DNA from 2 places in the Variovorax sp. UC122_21 genome. Region 2 is predicted to be linked to the other one. Evidence: riboswitches for the same ligand, from Rfam matches in the RefSeq annotation. Region 2 holds a riboswitch; the other holds the start of a gene.

Region 1 (8,310 bases), 890 kb from region 2:
GGCAGCGGCCGGCGCTCGCGCCGCGCCACGAACACCGCCACCAGCGGCAGGAAGATCAGCGCCTGGTACTTGGAGCCCGCCGCCACGCCGAGGAAGAAGGCCGCCAGCAGCAGCCAGCGCGCGCGCCCGTGGCGCGGACCGCCGGGCGCCGGTTCGAGCACGTGGCCCTCGTCCCACCACCACAGCGCGACGAAGGCCGCGAGCACGAACAGCGCCACGCCCATGTCGATGTACGAGTTGGGATAGTCGCCGAGCGCGAGCCAGATGCCGGCGCCCATGCAGGCGATGTAGCGGTTGGCGTGCAGCCGGCCGAGGCGGTAGATCATCAGCACCGACAGCCAGCCCGCGAGGCCGTGGATGAAGTGGGTGAAGACGTCGTCGTAGACCGTCAGCGCGGCGGCGTAGAGCAGGTCGTAGTTGTAGGGGAACCAGGGGTAGCGCAGCCACTCGTAGACGCCCAGCGTGCCGCTTTGCGCGACCTGGCGCGCATACGGCAGGTGGTACATCACCTCGTCGAAGGCCACCGGCGGCGCCAGCGGCGAGAACAGCGTGGGCAGGCCCACCAGCAGCAGCGCGGCGAACGCGCACTTCTCGCCGAGGGTCGGTGCCGGCTGCGCGGGCGCGAGCGCGGCGCGCGCCTTCAGCTCGCGGCGCCAGCCGGGCAGCCGCAGCAGCGCCAGCACGATGCCCGCGCCCAGCAGCGCGAGCACCGCGCCCTGGCGCAGCGCGCCGGCGATGGCCAGCGCCTGGAAGGCGACGATGAACAGGCCGACGCCGAGCGTGGTCGCGATCGCGCCCTCGAGCCAGGCGTCGCGGCGCGCGGGCGCCCCGAAGCGCGCCAGCACGGTGGCACCGAAGCCCCAGGCACCGGCCACGAAGAGGGCCAGCGCCGCGTGGTGCGCGAGGATGAAGAGCAGTGTCTGAATGGGAATCCCCGGAAGCCTGGATCGGTTCACCGGCCCGCGGGGCGGGCGGCGTGGATGGCGGCGGCGCGGGGGAACGGAAGGGCCCGCCGCGCGCCGTCAGAGGTTGGGCGCCAGCAGCCGTTCCAGTTCGGATTCGCTCGCCTTGCGGCGCACCGCCTGGTCCTGCAGCTGGTCATGGCCGATTTTGCCTACGTTGAAGTACGTGCTGTCGGGGTGCCCGAGGTAGAACCCCGACACGCTGGCGGCCGGCATCATAGCGAGGCTTTCGGTCAGGCTCATGCCAATGTCCGTGCAGTTCAGGAGGTCGAACATCGGCTTCTTCACGCTGTGGTCGGGGCAGGCCGGATAGCCGGGTGCGGGGCGGATGCCGCGGTACTTCTCGGCGATCATCTGCTCGTTGCTCAGCGCCTCGTCGGCCGCGTAGCCCCAGAGGTCGGTGCGCACGCGGTGGTGCATGGCCTCGGCGAAGGCCTCGGCCAGCCGGTCGGCCAGCGCCTTGAGCATGATCGCGGAGTAGTCGTCGAGGTCGTCGACGAAGTACTTCTCCTTCTTCTCCACGCCCAGGCCCGCCGTCACGGCGAACATGCCCACGTAGTCCTTCAGGCCGCTCTCGCGCGGCGCGACGAAGTCGGCCAGGCAGCGGCTCGGGCGCATCGTGCCCTCGATCTCCTGCTTCTCGGTCTGCTGGCGCAGGCCGTACCAGGTGAGCGCGGCCTCGCTGCGCGACTCGTCGGTGTAGAGCACGATGTCGTCGTCGTTCTCGGTGTTGGCCGGCCAGAAGCCGACCACGCCGCTCGCGCTGAGCCAGCGGCCCTCGATCAGGCGCTTGAGCATGCGCTGGCCGTCGGCGTAGACGCGCACGGCCTCGGTGCCGACGATCTCGTCCTTGAGGATGGCCGGGAACGGGCCCGCGAGGTCCCAGGTCTGGAAGAACGGGCCCCAGTCGATGTACTTCGCGAGCTCGGTCAGGTCGAAGTTGCGGAACACGCGCCGGCCGATGAACTTGGGCGCGGGCGGCACGTAGTTCGACCAGTCGACGGGCGTCTTGTTGGCGCGCGCCCTGGCCAGCGGCCACAGCGGCACCTGCTTCTTGTTGGCGTGCTGCGTGCGCACCTTCTCGTAGTCGGCGTTGATCTCGCCGATGTAGGCCGCGGCCTGGTCGCTCAGCAGCGACTGCGCCACGCTCACGCTGCGCGAGGCGTCGGGCACGTAGACCACCGGGCCTTCGTAGTGCGGCGCGATCTTCACGGCCGTGTGCACGCGGCTGGTGGTGGCGCCGCCGATCAGCAGCGGGATCTTCCTGATGCGGAAGTGGTCGTCCTTCTGCATCTCGCCGGCCACGTACTGCATCTCTTCCAGGCTCGGCGTGATCAGGCCCGACAGGCCCACGATGTCCGCGCCCTCGACCTTCGCCTTGGCGAGGATCTCGTGGCACGGGACCATCACGCCCATGTTCACCACCTCGAAGTTGTTGCACTGGAGCACGACGGTGACGATGTTCTTGCCGATGTCGTGCACGTCGCCCTTCACGGTGGCGATGATGATCTTGCCCTTGGTGCGCACGTCGCGGCCCGCGGCCTCGTCCTGGCGCTTCTCCTCCTCGATGTAGGGGATGAGGTGGGCCACGGCCGACTTCATGACGCGCGCCGACTTCACCACCTGCGGCAGGAACATCTTGCCCTGGCCGAACAGGTCGCCCACGATGTTCATGCCGTCCATCAGCGGGCCCTCGATCACGTGCAGCGGACGGCCGCCCTTGGCGAGGATCTGCTGGTAGGCCTCCTCGGTGTCCTCCACGATGAAGTCGGTGATGCCGTGCACCATGGCGTGCGACAGCCGCTGGTTGACGTGCACCGGCTGCTCGGGCGTGCCGCGCCACTCGAGCTTCTTGCTGTCGTCCTTGGCGCCGCTCTTGGCGCTCTCGGCCACCTCGACCAGGCGCTCGCCGGCGTCGGGCCGGCGGTTGAGCACCACGTCCTCCACGCGCTCGCGCAGCTCGGGCTCGAGGTCGTCGTAGACGCCGACCATGCCGGCGTTGACGATGCCCATGTCCATGCCGGCCTGGATCGCGTGGTACAGGAACACGGTGTGGATCGCCTCGCGCACCGGGTCGTTGCCGCGGAAGCTGAAGCTCACGTTCGACACCCCGCCCGAGACCTTGGCGCCCGGCAGGTTCTGCTTGATCCAGCGCACGGCGTTGATGAAGTCGACCGCGTAGTTGTCGTGCTCCTCGATGCCGGTGGCGATCGCGAAGATGTTCGGGTCGAAGATGATGTCCTCGGGCGGGAAGCCCACCTCGTCGACCAGGATGCGGTAGGCGCGCTCGCAGATCTCGATCTTGCGCGCGTAGGTGTCGGCCTGGCCCTTCTCGTCGAAGGCCATCACCACGGCGGCCGCGCCGTAGCGCTTCACGAGGCGGGCCTCGTGCTTGAACTTGTCCACGCCCTCCTTCATGGAGATCGAGTTGACGATGCCCTTGCCCTGGATGCAGCGCAGGCCGGCCTCGATCACCTCCCACTTCGAGCTGTCGACCATCACCGGCACGCGCGCGATGTCGGGCTCGCTGGCGATCAGGTTGAGGAAGCGCACCATCGCGGCCTTGCTGTCGAGCATGGCCTCGTCCATGTTGATGTCGATCACCTGCGCGCCGTTCTCGACCTGCTGGCGCGCGACGGCCAGCGCATCCTCGAACTGGCCGTTGAGGATCATGCGCGCGAAGGCCTTGGAGCCGGTGACGTTGGTGCGCTCGCCGATGTTGACGAACAGGGAGCCCTCGCCGATGGCCACCGGTTCGAGACCGGACAGCTTCATGGGAGGAACGGAAGGCGCGGGAACATCGCTCATGGGGCTCACCTGGGCAGGGGAAGACACGTCAGGTGAGCGTCGTTGCAACCGGGCCTTCCGGGCAGGTTCTGCGAGAAGGCGCCTTCCAAGCCTGACGGCGGGTGCGCGGACCGGGGGGTGCCGCGCGCCGCCGCTGCAACGCTCCTTGGAAGGGGTGGCGATTTTACCGGCTGCCGGTGGCGCGGCCGGCGCGCGGGTCTATCGGCGCGGGTTCAGGCCGCCTGCGCGACCGGCGCCGCCGAGGCCGGCAGGCCGAAGGCGCGGTCGAAGGCCCAGTTGAAGACGAAGGTGTAGACCAAGAAGAAGATCACCAGCCCGAGGTCCATCACCAGCGCCTGCCACAGCGAGATGCCCAGGCCCCAGGCGAACATCGGCACCAGCAGGCCGATCAGGCCGCCCTCGAAGCCGATGGCATGGGCGATGCGGCGCTTGATGCTGCGCCCGCGCACCGCCTGGCGGGCCTCCCAGCGCTCGAACAGGCTGTTGAAGATCAGGTTCCAGATCACGGCGATGACCGAGGCCGCCACCGCCAGCACGCCCGAATGGCCGAGGCCGGCGCCCGTCATCAGCGCCAGCCCGGCGCTGGCGGCCACGATGGCGATCCCTTCGTAGAGGGTGATGTAGACGATGCGGCGCTGGATTCCCTGCATGACGGACTCTCTCTTTGGCTTGTTGTGTGACTGCAATGCCTGGACTTTATGTGTCTTCTGCTGATATAAAAAGTCAACTTATTTCAGTTTTATTGATAGGTCCATCCGAAAATCGCCATGAGCTTTTCCAGCGACAGCGTCGAGGTCTTCCTGGCCGTGATCGACCACGGCTCCTTCTCGGCCGCCGCCCGCGCCCTGCGCCGCGTGCCGTCGGCGGTCAGCATGGCCATCGCCCACCTCGAGGCCGAGCTCGACCTGCAGCTGTTCGACCGCAAGGGCCGCGAGCCCCGGCCCACGGCCGCCGCGCGCTCGCTCGAGCCGCAGGCGCGCGCGCTGGCGGCGCAGCTGCGCCAGCTCGACGCGCAGGCGCTGGCGCTCACGCAGGGGCTGGAGGAGCGACTCACGCTCGCGATCGCGCCCGAACTGCTGGCCGCGCCCTGGAGCGGCGCGCTGGCCGAGCTGGCGCACGAATACCCGCTGCTGCAGGTCGAGGTGCTGGCCGCGCCGCAGGCCGATGCGCTGGCGCTGCTGCACAGCGGCCGGGCCCAGCTCGCGCTGGTGTTCGAGCGGCCCAGCCTCGACGGCCGCGAGGGCTTCCAGGAGGTGGGCAGCGACACCATGGTCGCGGTGATGGCGCCGGGCCACCCGGTGCTGGCCGCCGCGCCCGGCGGCCGCCTGCGCGAGGAGCACCTGATCGCCACCCGCCAGATCGTCGTGGCCGGCCGCGACCTCGTCGCGACCATGGACCCGCGCAGCGTGTTCGCGCGCCACCTCTGGCGCACCGACAACGCACTGGCCGCCCTGAGCCTGATCACCGCCGGCGTCGGCTGGGGCTGGCTGCCGCGCAATTTCGTGCGGCCGCACGTGGCGGCGGGCGCGCTGGTCGAGATCCCGCTCGAGAACCTCAGCAACGGCCTGAACCTGTGGGTGGACGTGGTGTGGTCGCGCGAGCGGCCGCTGGGGCTGGGGGCGCAGCGCTTCGTGGCGCTGATTTCGCGCGAGCGGCAGGCTGCCGGGGTGTCGGTGCCTATCGCGTCCTGAAACGCGAGGCTACGGGCCCGGGCTCAAGCCGCTTCCTTGTAGAACCCCGCCGCATTGTTCAGCAGCCGCCCCGCCACCGGCGACACCGCGCGCCCGATCGCCGCGATGTGGTCCGGCGTGGTGCCGCAGCAGCCGCCGACGATGTTGACCAGCCCCTCGGCCGCGAACTCGTGCAGCAGGCGCGAGGTCACGTCGGGCGTCTCGTCGAAGCCGGTGTCGCTCATCGGGTTGGGCAGGCCGGCGTTGGGATAGCAGCTGATGAAGGTGTCGTCGGCCACGCGCGCCAGTTCCTGGATGTAGGGGCGCATCAGCGCCGCGCCCAGCGCGCAGTTCAGGCCGATGGCCAGCGGCCGCGCATGGCGCACGCTGTGCCAGAAGGCGGTCACGGTCTGGCCGCTGAGGATGCGGCCCGAGGCGTCGGTCACGGTGCCGCTGATGATCAGCGGCAGGCGCTCGCCGCTGTTCTCGAAGTACTCATCGACGGCGAACAGCGCGGCCTTGGCGTTGAGCGTGTCGAAGATGGTCTCGACCAGGATCACGTCGGCGCCGCCCTCGACCAGCGCCTCGGTCTGCTCGTAGTAGGCGGCGCGCAGGGCCTCAAAATCGACATTGCGCGCGCCCGGGTCGTTGACGTCGGGGCTGATGCTCGCGGTCTTGGGCGTCGGGCCGAGGGCGCCGGCCACGAAGCGCGGCTTGTCGGGCGTGGAGTACTTGTCGCAGGCGGCGCGCGCCAGCTTCGCGGACTCGAGGTTCATCTCGCGCGCCAGGTGCGCCATCTTGTAGTCCTCCTGCGCGACGGTGGTCGCGCCGAAGGTGTTGGTCTCGATCAGGTCGGCGCCGGCCGCGAGGTAGCCCTCGTGGATGTCGGAGATGACGTCGGGCCGGGTCAGCGACAGCAGCTCGTTGTTGCCCTTCACGTCGCGCTCGAAGTCCTTGAAGCGCTCGCCGCGGTACTGGGCCTCGGTCAGCTTGAAGCGCTGGATCATGGTGCCCATGGCGCCATCGAGGATGGCGATGCGGCGCCCCGAGGATCTCGGACAGTTGCTGGGCACGGGTGTAGACGATCGGCTTCATGGGTCCGAATTGTAGAAAACGCGCCCCCGCCGCACCGCCGAAGCGGTCTTCGGGACTTCAGCCCGACGCGTGCCGGGCCGTGCGCGCGAGGCAGCCGACCGACAGCAGCGCCAGCAGGCCGAGCTCCTGCGGCCGGGCCCGGATCGCCCAGGCCGCCAGCAGCACATGGGCCGCCGCGACGACGCCCAGCCGCGAAAGAGCCTCATGGCACCTTCGACATGATCTCGTCCATCGCCGCGACGAAACGCTCGAGCTCGTGCGGCGCGCCGACCGAGACGCGGATGAAGCGCTCGAAGCCCGGCTCCTTCCACGGCTTGACGATGATGCCGCGCGCCAGCAGCGCCTCGTTGACCGGCCCGTTGGGCCGGCCCAGGTCGATGAACAGGAAGTTGGCCGCCGACGGCGCGATCCGCAGCCCCGGCCAGCGGCGCGCGCGCAGCTGCGCGGCCAGCGCGTCGCGCAACCGCACGGTCCGTTCCACGGCCGCCGTCATGCAGGCCTCGTCGCCCCAGGCCGCAAGCGCCGCGGCCTGCGCCGCGAGGTTCACGTTGAACGGCGTGCGCACGCGGTCGAGCAGCTGCACCAGCGCCGCGTCGGACGCGATGCCGTAGCCCACGCGCAGGCCGGCCAGGCCCCAGGCCTTGGAGAAGGTGCGCAGCACGATCCACGGGAAGGCCACCGCCTCGCCGCGCAGCCGCGCGAGCACGTCGGGGTAGCCGCTCGCGAGCCGCGCGTATTCGTAGTAGGCCTCGTCGACCACCAGCAGCGTGCCCGCGGGCACGGCGGCCAGCAGGCGCTCGAAGTCCCGCGCGTCGAACATGCAGCCGACCGGGTTCGAGGGATTGGCCAGCATCACCAGCTTGGGGCCGCGCGCGAGCGCCGCGCACCAGGCCTCGATGTCGAAGCCCAGTTCGGGGGTGAGCGCCAGCAGCTCGACCTGCGCGCCCATCATGCGCGGATAGATCTCGTGCAGGCCGAAGGCCGGGCGCTGCGTGAGCACGCGGTCGCCGGGGCCCAGGAAGGCCTGGCACAGCATCTGGAGGATGTCCTCCGAGCCGTTGCCGATCACCAGTTCCGCGGGCTGCGCGCCGCAGCGTTCGGCGATCGCGGCGCGCAGCGCGGTGCAATGGGCATCGGGGTAGGTGCCCGCGCGCGCCGCCAGGTCGACCAGCGCGCGCGCCACCGCCGGGCTCGCGCCGTACGGGTTCTCGTTGCTCGCGAGCCGCGCGATCTCGTCGACGCCGTAGCGCGCGCGCACGGCCTCCGAGGACAGGCCGGCGTTGTAGGCCGGCAGCGGCGCGACTTCGGGCCGCGCGAGGGCATGGATGGCGGTCGTGTTCACAGGTCGAATACCTTGCCGGGGTTGAGCAGGTGGAGGGGGTCGAGCGCCTGCTTGATGGCGCGCATCGCGGCCAGCTCGTCGGGAGTGCGGCTCGCGCCCAGGTAGGGCTTCTTGTGCAGGCCGATGCCGTGCTCGGCCGAGATGCTGCCGCCGCGGGCCTCGACCTGCGCGTAGACCATGCGCTCGAAGGCCTCGGCCTCGCCGCCGATGGCCTGGCCGTCGGTGGTCACATGCAGGTTGCTGTCGCCCACGTGGCCGAAGAACAGCGAATGGTGCCCGGGCCAGCGCGCATCGAGCGCCGCGCGGCAGTCGTCGGCGAAGCGGCCGATGCTGGCCATCGGCAGGCTCACGTCGAGGTTGATCGGCGGATGCATGTGCACCGGCAGCTCGGCCGTGGCCTCGCGGATCTTCCAGAAGGCACGCGCCTGCGACT
Region 2 (8,310 bases):
GAGCGCGGCGCAGGCATCGCGCAGGCGCTTCTCGACGATCTCGTACATCGCCGCGTCGCGCACGATGCCGCCCTTGCCGACCTGGCCCGGCTGCAGCTCGAACTGCGGCTTGACCAGCATCAGCAGCTGGCCGTCGTCCGCGAGGAACTGCACCACGGCCGGCAGCACCAGCGTGAGCGAGATGAAGGACAGGTCGCCGACGATCAGGTCGAAGCGCTCGTCGAAGGGCTCCTCGCCCTCTTCCTGCAGGTCGTCGGCCGAGAGCGCGCGCGCATTGACGCCCTCGATGGCGAGCACGCGCTCGTCCTCGCGCAGCTTCGCATGCAGCTGCCCGTGGCCGACGTCGACGCCCACCACCCGTGCGGCGCCGCGCTGCAGCAGGCAGTCGGTGAAGCCGCCGGTCGACTGGCCCACGTCGAGGCACAGCTTGCCGGCGGCATCGACGCCGCTGGCCTCGAGCGCGCCTTCGAGCTCTGAGCCCGCCGCGCGAGACATAGCGGGCCTCGGCCGCATCGTCGAGCTCGAGCTCGGCCGACTCGGGCACCTCGTCGCGGTTCTTCGCGACCGCACGCCACGCATCGGTCGAGCCCGCATCGCGCCAGCGCATGCCGCCGGCGATGAGCCGCACGGCCTGCGAGCGCGAGGCGGCGAGGCCGCGTTCCACCAGCAACTGGTCGGCTCGCATGCGCGGCGATCAGTAGCGGTAGCTGTCCGGCTTGTAGGGGCCGTTCTTGCTCACGCCGATGTAGGCGGCCTGGGCGTCGGTCAGCTCGGTGAGCATGGCGCCGACCTTCTTCAGGTGCAGGCGCGCGACCTTCTCGTCGAGGTGCTTGGGCAGCACGTAGACCTTGCCGGCCTGGTAGGCGTCGGGCTTGGTGAACAGCTCGATCTGGGCGATGGTCTGGTTCGCGAACGACGAGGACATCACGAAGCTCGGGTGGCCCGTGCCGCAGCCCAGGTTCACCAGGCGGCCCTTGGCCAGCAGGATGATCTTCTTGCCGTCGGGGAAGGTGATGTGGTCGACCTGCGGCTTGATCTCTTCCCATTCGTACTTCTCGATCGACGCGACGTCGATCTCGTTGTCGAAGTGGCCGATGTTGCAGACGATGGCCTGGTCCTTCATCTTCGCCATCGTGTCGTGCGTGATGACGTCCTTGTTGCCGGTGGTGGTCACGAAGATGTCGGCCTTGTCGGCGGCGTATTCCATGGTCACGACCTTGTAGCCTTCCATCGCGGCCTGCAGGGCGTTGATCGGGTCGATCTCGGTGACCCACACCTGCGCCGACAGCGCGCGCAGCGCCTGGGCCGAGCCCTTGCCCACGTCGCCGTAGCCGGCCACGCAGGCCACCTTGCCGGCGATCATCACGTCGGTCGCGCGCTTGATGCCGTCGACCAGCGATTCACGGCAGCCGTAGAGGTTGTCGAACTTGCTCTTGGTGACCGAGTCGTTGACGTTGATGGCGCGGAACAGCAGCGTGCCCTTGGCGCTCATCTCGTTGAGGCGGTGCACGCCGGTGGTGGTTTCTTCGGTCACGCCGATGATCTCGGCCGACTTGCGCGTGTACCAGGTCGCATCGACGGCCAGCTTGGCCTTGATCGCGGCGAAGAGAATGCGCTCTTCCTCGCTGCCCGGGTTGGCGATCACGCCCAGGTCCTTCTCGGCGCGCTGGCCCAGGTGCATCAGCAGCGTGGCATCGCCGCCGTCGTCGAGGATCATGTTCGGGCCTTCGCCCTTCGAGTCCTTGGGACCGAAGTCGAAGATGGCGTGGGTGTAGTCCCAGTAGTCCTTGAGCGACTCGCCCTTGATCGCGAACACCGGCGTGCCCGACGCGGCGATCGCGGCGGCCGCGTGGTCCTGCGTCGAGAAGATGTTGCAAGAAGCCCAGCGCACCTGCGCGCCGAGTGCCTGCAGCGTCTCGATCAGCACCGCGGTCTGGATCGTCATGTGCAGCGAACCGGTGATGCGCGCGCCCTTGAGCGGCTGGCTCTTGGCGAATTCCTCGCGGATGGCCATCAGGCCGGGCATCTCGGTTTCGGCGATGCGGATTTCCTTGCGGCCCCAGGCGGCCAGCGAGAGGTCGGCGATCGCCTGGTCGGCGGACGAAACAGGGGTGGGCTTGAGAACAGCGCTCATGTGAAGTGAACTCCAGAACTGTGTTTGAACGAGGCCACTGCGATCGGGGGAAAAGACTCACCGCGAGAACAGCGGATGAGCGTGGTTGCGATGGGTCCGAGCCTCACGCCTGACGGCGCTGCAACGCTCCTCGGAAGCGGCGGATTGTAGACGTGCCGGACATGGGCGCCAACGGCCGGGACTTCCCACATCACGGAACGCGAGCACGCGCCAACACCCCGCGTCATGCAGGGCTCAGAGTCGAGGCGTACAACGCGGCTTGCCTACTTTTTCCGCGAAAGCCTCTGCGATGCGTTCATCCCGCCCTTCCCTCCCCTCTTCGTCCACCGCGCGCCGCGCGCTCTGCACGGCGGCCCTGCTCGGCCTCGCCACCTTGCCGGGCCTGTCCTTCGCGCAGCAGGCGCAGGCCGCGCAACCCGTGGTGCGCGTGCGCGGCACGCTGGTCTACGCCGATGCGAGCAAGCTCGTCGTCAAGGACCGCGGCGGCGAGGTCGTGAGCCTCGCGCGGCCCGCGGACATGCCGCTGTCGGAGGTCTATCGCATCAAGCTGTCCGACATCCGAAAGGGCAGCTTCATCGGCACCGCCGCGATGCCGCAGGCCGACGGCACGCAGAAGGCGCTCGAGGTGGTGGTGTTCCCCGAGGCCGCGCGCGGCACCGGCGAGGGCCACTATCCGTGGGACCTGCAGCCGCAGAGCACCATGACCAACGCCACCGTGGCCGACCTCGCGGCCGCGCCGCGCTCGGTGCACGGCGGGCAGCAGCTGCGCCTGTCCTACAAGGGCGGCGAGAAGACCGTGATCGTGCCGCGCGACGTGCCGGTCGTGACCTTCCGCGCCGGCACCGAGGCGCTGCTGGTGCCGGGCGCCAAGGTGCTGGTCAATGCGCAGGAGCGCAACGGCACGCCGACCGCGCTGCGCGTGGTGGCCGGCCGCGACGGTTTCACGCCGCCGATGTAAGCCGTTGCCGCTACCCGGCGACACCGCATCGATCGCCGGCGCCGCAACGCACACCATCCCTTCGGGAAATCCCCCAGGCAAATCCGCGGCCGCGATCGCCGCGGCAGGGTCGCCGCGGCGTATCGTGGCGGCGGACCGCGCGCGTGCGCTGCCGGTCCCGCCCCCCATCTTGTCCAACGTCCTCAGGAGATTCCGCACCATGGCCACTGCCAAGAAAGCCGCCGCCAAGAAGACCACTGCCAGCACCGGCACCAGCGGCAGCGGAAGCGCCGCGAGACAGTCGACGCCCAGCGCGGCCGACATGCTCAACCCGCTCAAGGGCATGACGGAGCGGCTGCAGAACCTCAACATGACCGATGGCGCGAGCAAGCTGCTCGACAGCGGCCGCAAGGACCTGCAGGCGCTGATGCAGGCCAACGAGAAGTCGTTCCAGGGCCTGCAGACGGTGGTGCAGCGCCAGACCGAGATGATCAAGAGCGCGATCACCGACTGGCAGGCGGCCGCCAAGGACATCCCCGGCAAGGACCCGAAGGAAAGCCTCGCCAAGCTCGACGCGCTCGGCCGCCAGTCGTTCCAGCGCGCGGTCGACGACATCAAGGAACTCGCCAACCTCGCGGCCAAGTCGCAGGCCGATGCCTTCGAGGTGGTGCGCCAGCGCATCCAGTCGAACGTCGACGAGGTCACGAAGATGCTGCAGCGCAAGTAGCGCGCGGCCCAGGCGCCGCGCCGGCGCACGGCGCGGCCTTCCGACGACAAACCTCGGTGTGCGGCCATGACCCAGTCCTCCTCTCCCCTCGACCCCATGGCGATCTGGCGCGAACTCAGCGCGCAATGGGAAAAGAGCACCAACGCGTTCGCCAACGAGGCCATGGCCTCCGATCCGTTTCGACAGGGCATGCATGGCGGCATGAATGCCTCGCTGGGTGCGCAGAAGGCGCTCGGCGACCTGATGGCGCGGCTGCTCACGATGCTCAACCTGCCCACGCGCGCCGACCTGCAGGCGCTGTCCGAGCAGCTGCAGCACATCGACGACCACCTGGCGCGGATCTCGCGGCAGCTCGAGGAGGGCGGTGCCGCGCCAGCGCCGGCGCCGCGGTCATCGGCGGCGCCGAAGCGCACGAAGCAGCCGCCCTCGGCCGCCGCCGCGCCGAGCGCACCCGCGAAGAAGGCCCCGGCCCGCACCCGCCGCCCGCGTCCATGAGCACGCCCGCCGCCGAGCTGCCGGTGCTGCCCGACCTGCGCGCCGAGATCGAGCGCACCATCCAGCGCAACATCAAGGGCCTGGAGTTCCTCACCAGCGCCACGCCCGCGGTCGGGCTCACGCCCAAGGACGAGATCCATCGCCGCGGCACGCTGAGCCTCTACCACTACCGGCCGATGGTCGACGAGATCTACCGCGTGCCGGTGCTGATCGTGATGGCCACCACCAACAAGGGCTACATCCTCGATCTCGCGCCGGGCCAGAGCATGGTCGAGCACCTGCTGCGGCAGGGCTACGACGTCTACATGATGGACTGGAATGCGCCGCGGCCGCAGGAGAAGCGGCTGCGCATCGAGGACTACGTGCTCGACTTCATCCCCGACTCGATCCGCCGCGTGCAGCAGCGCTCGGGCGAGGAGGACGTGAGCATCGTCGGCTACTGCATGGGCGGCGTGCTCTCCACGCTCTATGCGGCGCTGCACCCGCGCGGGCCGCTGAAGAACCTCGCGCTGTTCACCACGCCGATCGATTTCAGCCGCATGACCATGTTCCATGCCTGGTCCGACAGGCGCTACTTCGACGTCGACCGGCTCGTGGACAGCGTGGGCAACGTGCCGCCCGAGATGCTGTTCGCCTCCTTCGACATGCTGCGCCCCGCGGGCCGCGGCGCGGGCCTGGTGCAGCTGTGGGACAACATGGCCAACGACGAGTTCGTCAAGTCCTACCGCATGTTCGACCGCTGGGGCGCCGAGATGCTGCCGCTGGCGGGCGAGTACTTCCGCCAGACCGTGAAGGAGCTGATGTGGGGCAACAAGCTGCTGAAAGGCGAGCTCTCGATCGGCGGGCGGCCGGTGCGCCTCGCCGACATCGAGGTGCCGGTGCTGCATGCGCTCGCGCAGCACGACCACATCGTTCCCTATGAGGCGGGCGCGCCGCTGATCGCGGGCATCGGATCGGCGGACAAGGAGGAAGTGGTGCTCAAGGGCGGCCATGTGAGCCTGGCCGCGGGACCGAACGCGGTGCGCCGGCTGTGGCCGAAGCTCGACGAATGGCTGGGAGTGCGATCCACATGACGAATGCCGCAGACACCTCGACGACCCCGGGTTCGACCCGGCTCTATCCGCGCACGCTGCCGCATGCCGACGGCGAGATCGCATTGCGCCGCATGGACGCCGCCGATGCCGGCGCGGTGCTGGCCTTCGCGCAGGCGCTGCCTGCGCACGACCTGCTGTTCCTGCCGCGCGACATCACGCAGCCCAAGGTGATGGACGCCTGGGTGCGGGCCATCGCGCGCGGCGACATCGACAGCGTGCTCGCGGTGCGCGACGACAAGGTGCTGGGCTGCGCGGCGGTGATCCGCGATCCGCATTCGTGGTCGCGCCACGTGGCCGAGCTGCGCGTGCTGGTCGAGCCTGCCCTGCGCGGCAGCGGCCTGGGCCAGCAGCTCGCGCAGGAAGGCTGCGCGCTCGCGATGGAACAGGGCCACGAGAAGGTGGTGGCGCAGATGACCGTGGACCAGCGCGGCGCGATCGCGGTGTTCCAGGCGCTGGGCTTCCGGCCCGAAGCACTGCTGAGCAAGCACGTGAAGGACCGCGAGGGCCGCGCGCACGACCTCGTGGTGCTGTGCCAGGACGTCGCGCAGGTCGAGGCGCAGATGCGGGCCTATGGGGTGACCGAGGCGTTCTGAGCCGGCGAACCGGAGCGCCCCTGCGCGGCGAAGGCACCGAGCGTGCGCGCCAGGCGCCGCGCCTGCGACAATCGCCGGTTCGCCCGACCGACCCCTTCTACCTGGCCCTACCGTGTCTTTCGCCTCCGAAACCCGCCGCCGCCGCACCTTCGCGATCATTTCCCACCCCGACGCCGGCAAGACCACGCTGACCGAGAAGCTGCTGCTGTTCTCTGGCGCGATCCAGATCGCCGGCTCGGTGAAGGCGCGCAAGGCCTCGCGCCACGCGACCTCCGACTGGATGGAGATCGAGAAGCAGCGCGGCATCTCGGTGGCCTCGTCGGTGATGCAGATGCTGTATCGCGACCACGTGATCAACCTGCTCGACACGCCCGGCCACAAGGACTTCTCGGAAGACACCTACCGCGTGCTCACGGCGGTCGATTCGGCGCTGATGGTGATCGACGCGGCCAACGGCGTGGAAGCGCAGACGCGGCGCCTGATCGAGGTCTGCCGCCAGCGCGACACGCCGATCATCACCTTCGTCAACAAGATGGACCGGGAAGTGCGCGAGCCGCTCGACATCCTCGACGAGGTGGAACGCGAGCTCGGCATGCCCTGCGTGCCGATGACCTGGCCCGTGGGCCAGGGCAAGAGCTTCCGCGGGATCATGAACCTGCGCACGCAGGCCATGACGGTGTTCGAGTCGGGCAGCGAACGCCTGCCGCAGGACTTCGAGACCATTCCCCTGAGCGAACGCGACACCCTTGCCAAGCGCTTCGGCGCCGACTTCGAGACCGCCATGGACAGCATGGAACTCGCCACTGGCGCCTCGCCCACCTGGGACCGCGAGGCCTTCCTCGCGGGCAAGCAGACGCCGGTGTTCTTCGGCTCGGGCGTGAACAACTTCGGCGTGATGGAAGTGCTCGACGCGCTGGTCGACCTCGCGCCCTCGCCGCAGTCGCGCACCAGCACCACGCTGGTCAACCGCCAGCCGGTGGTGAAGGAGATCCAGCCCGAGGACAAGGACTTCGCGGGCGTGGTCTTCAAGGTGCAGGCCAACATGGACGCCAACCACCGCGACCGCATCGCCTTCGTGCGCATGGCCTCGGGCAAGTACACGCCGGGCATGAAGCTCAAGGTGCAGCGCACCGCCAAGGAACTGCGCCCCACCAGCGTCGTGACCTTCATGAGCCAGCGCCGCGAGGCGGTCGAGGAAGCCTACGCGGGCGACATCGTGGGCTTCACCACCCACGGCGGCGTGCAGCTCGGCGACACCATCACCGACGGCGCGAGCCTGCAGTTCACCGGCCTGCCCTTCTTCGCGCCCGAGCTGTTCATGACCGTGATCCTCAAGAACCCGCTGCGCACCAAGCAGCTGCAGCAGGGCCTGGCCCAGCTCGGCGAGGAAGGCGCGATCCAGGTGTTCCGCCCCGAGATCGGCGGCCCGATGCTGCTGGGCGCGGTCGGCCAGCTGCAGTTCGAAGTGGTGCAGCACCGGCTGAAGGCCGAGTACGACGCCGACGTGCGGCTCGAGGGCTGCCAGTACACGGGCGCGCGCTGGATCACGGCCGACACGCCGGCCGAGCTGCGCGAGTTCGTCAACGCCTATCCGCAGCGCATGGCCAAGGACGCGGCCGACACGCTGGCCTTCCTGTGCACCTCGCCGTACGACGTGCGGCTGGCGCAGGAACGCTTCCCGAAGATCCATTTCCACCCGCTGCGCGAACACGCGGGGCTGGCGCTGCAGAGCGCGGGATAACGCGGGAAGCGGGCAGCCGGACGCAGAGGACGCGAAGGTTTCGCGAAGGACGCCAAAGAGAAACAAAAAGGTTTTCTTCGCGCCCTTCGCGAAACCTTCGCGTTCTTCGCGTCCGGAAGTCCGAATTCAACTGCCCGTCGAGGCGTAGTGCCTCAGGCCCAGCCCCCAGACGCGGAACGCCAGCGCGAGGAACACGAAGCCCGCCAGCGGCGACACCCAGCCCACCCAGTGCGGCGCGCCGAGCGGATCGGGCCGCCCGAGGATCAGCAGCGCCGGGTAATAGGCCACGCAGGCCAGCGGCACCGCGAAGGTGAGCAGGCGCCGGAACCAGCGCGCGTAGAGGGCCAGCGGGTATTGCGCCGCCTGCACGCCGCCATAGGTCAGCACGTTGGCGATCTCCAGGCTCTCGACGGTCCAGAAGGACAGCGTGCCCTGCAGCACCAGGATGCCGAGGAACAGCGCCACGCCGCCGGCCAGCGCGAACAGCGCGACGGCCACCGCCTCGGGCGTCCAGGCGATGCCGGCCTGCGCGGTCGCGAAGCCGATCACCGCCAGCCCCTGCAGCAGCCGGCCCATGCGGCTGATGCGG

What was found. A riboswitch is a leader RNA that binds a small molecule or an ion and turns the genes downstream of it on or off. The one in region 2 is predicted to bind S-adenosylhomocysteine.
Region 1: linked by a shared signal. The riboswitch ahead of metH (methionine synthase) and the one ahead of ahcY (adenosylhomocysteinase) in region 2 are both predicted to bind S-adenosylhomocysteine.

What each region holds. Positions count from the first base shown of each region.
Region 1 covers NZ_CP172004.1:6,327,030-6,335,339, forward strand. The annotation lists gene ACHMXE_RS42535 (ArnT family glycosyltransferase) at 1-956, opposite strand, end outside; gene metH (methionine synthase) at 1,023-3,737, opposite strand; S-adenosyl-L-homocysteine riboswitch at 3,798-3,923, opposite strand; gene ACHMXE_RS42545 (PACE efflux transporter) at 3,983-4,420, opposite strand; gene ACHMXE_RS42550 (LysR family transcriptional regulator) at 4,538-5,461, shown strand; partial or broken gene ACHMXE_RS42555 (homocysteine S-methyltransferase family protein) at 5,485-6,535, opposite strand; gene ACHMXE_RS42560 (histidinol-phosphate transaminase) at 6,738-7,877, opposite strand; gene ACHMXE_RS42565 (FAD-binding oxidoreductase) at 7,874-8,310, opposite strand, start outside.
Region 2 covers NZ_CP172004.1:609,174-617,483, reverse strand. The annotation lists partial or broken gene ACHMXE_RS15105 (TlyA family RNA methyltransferase) at 1-685, opposite strand, end outside; gene ahcY (adenosylhomocysteinase) at 695-2,134, opposite strand; S-adenosyl-L-homocysteine riboswitch at 2,205-2,273, opposite strand; gene ACHMXE_RS15095 (hypothetical protein) at 2,424-3,092, shown strand; gene phaP (TIGR01841 family phasin) at 3,292-3,798, shown strand; gene ACHMXE_RS15085 (hypothetical protein) at 3,895-4,293, shown strand; gene ACHMXE_RS15080 (alpha/beta fold hydrolase) at 4,290-5,366, shown strand; gene ACHMXE_RS15075 (GNAT family N-acetyltransferase) at 5,363-5,980, shown strand; gene ACHMXE_RS15070 (peptide chain release factor 3) at 6,093-7,721, shown strand; gene ACHMXE_RS15065 (ABC-2 family transporter protein) at 7,848-8,310, opposite strand, start outside.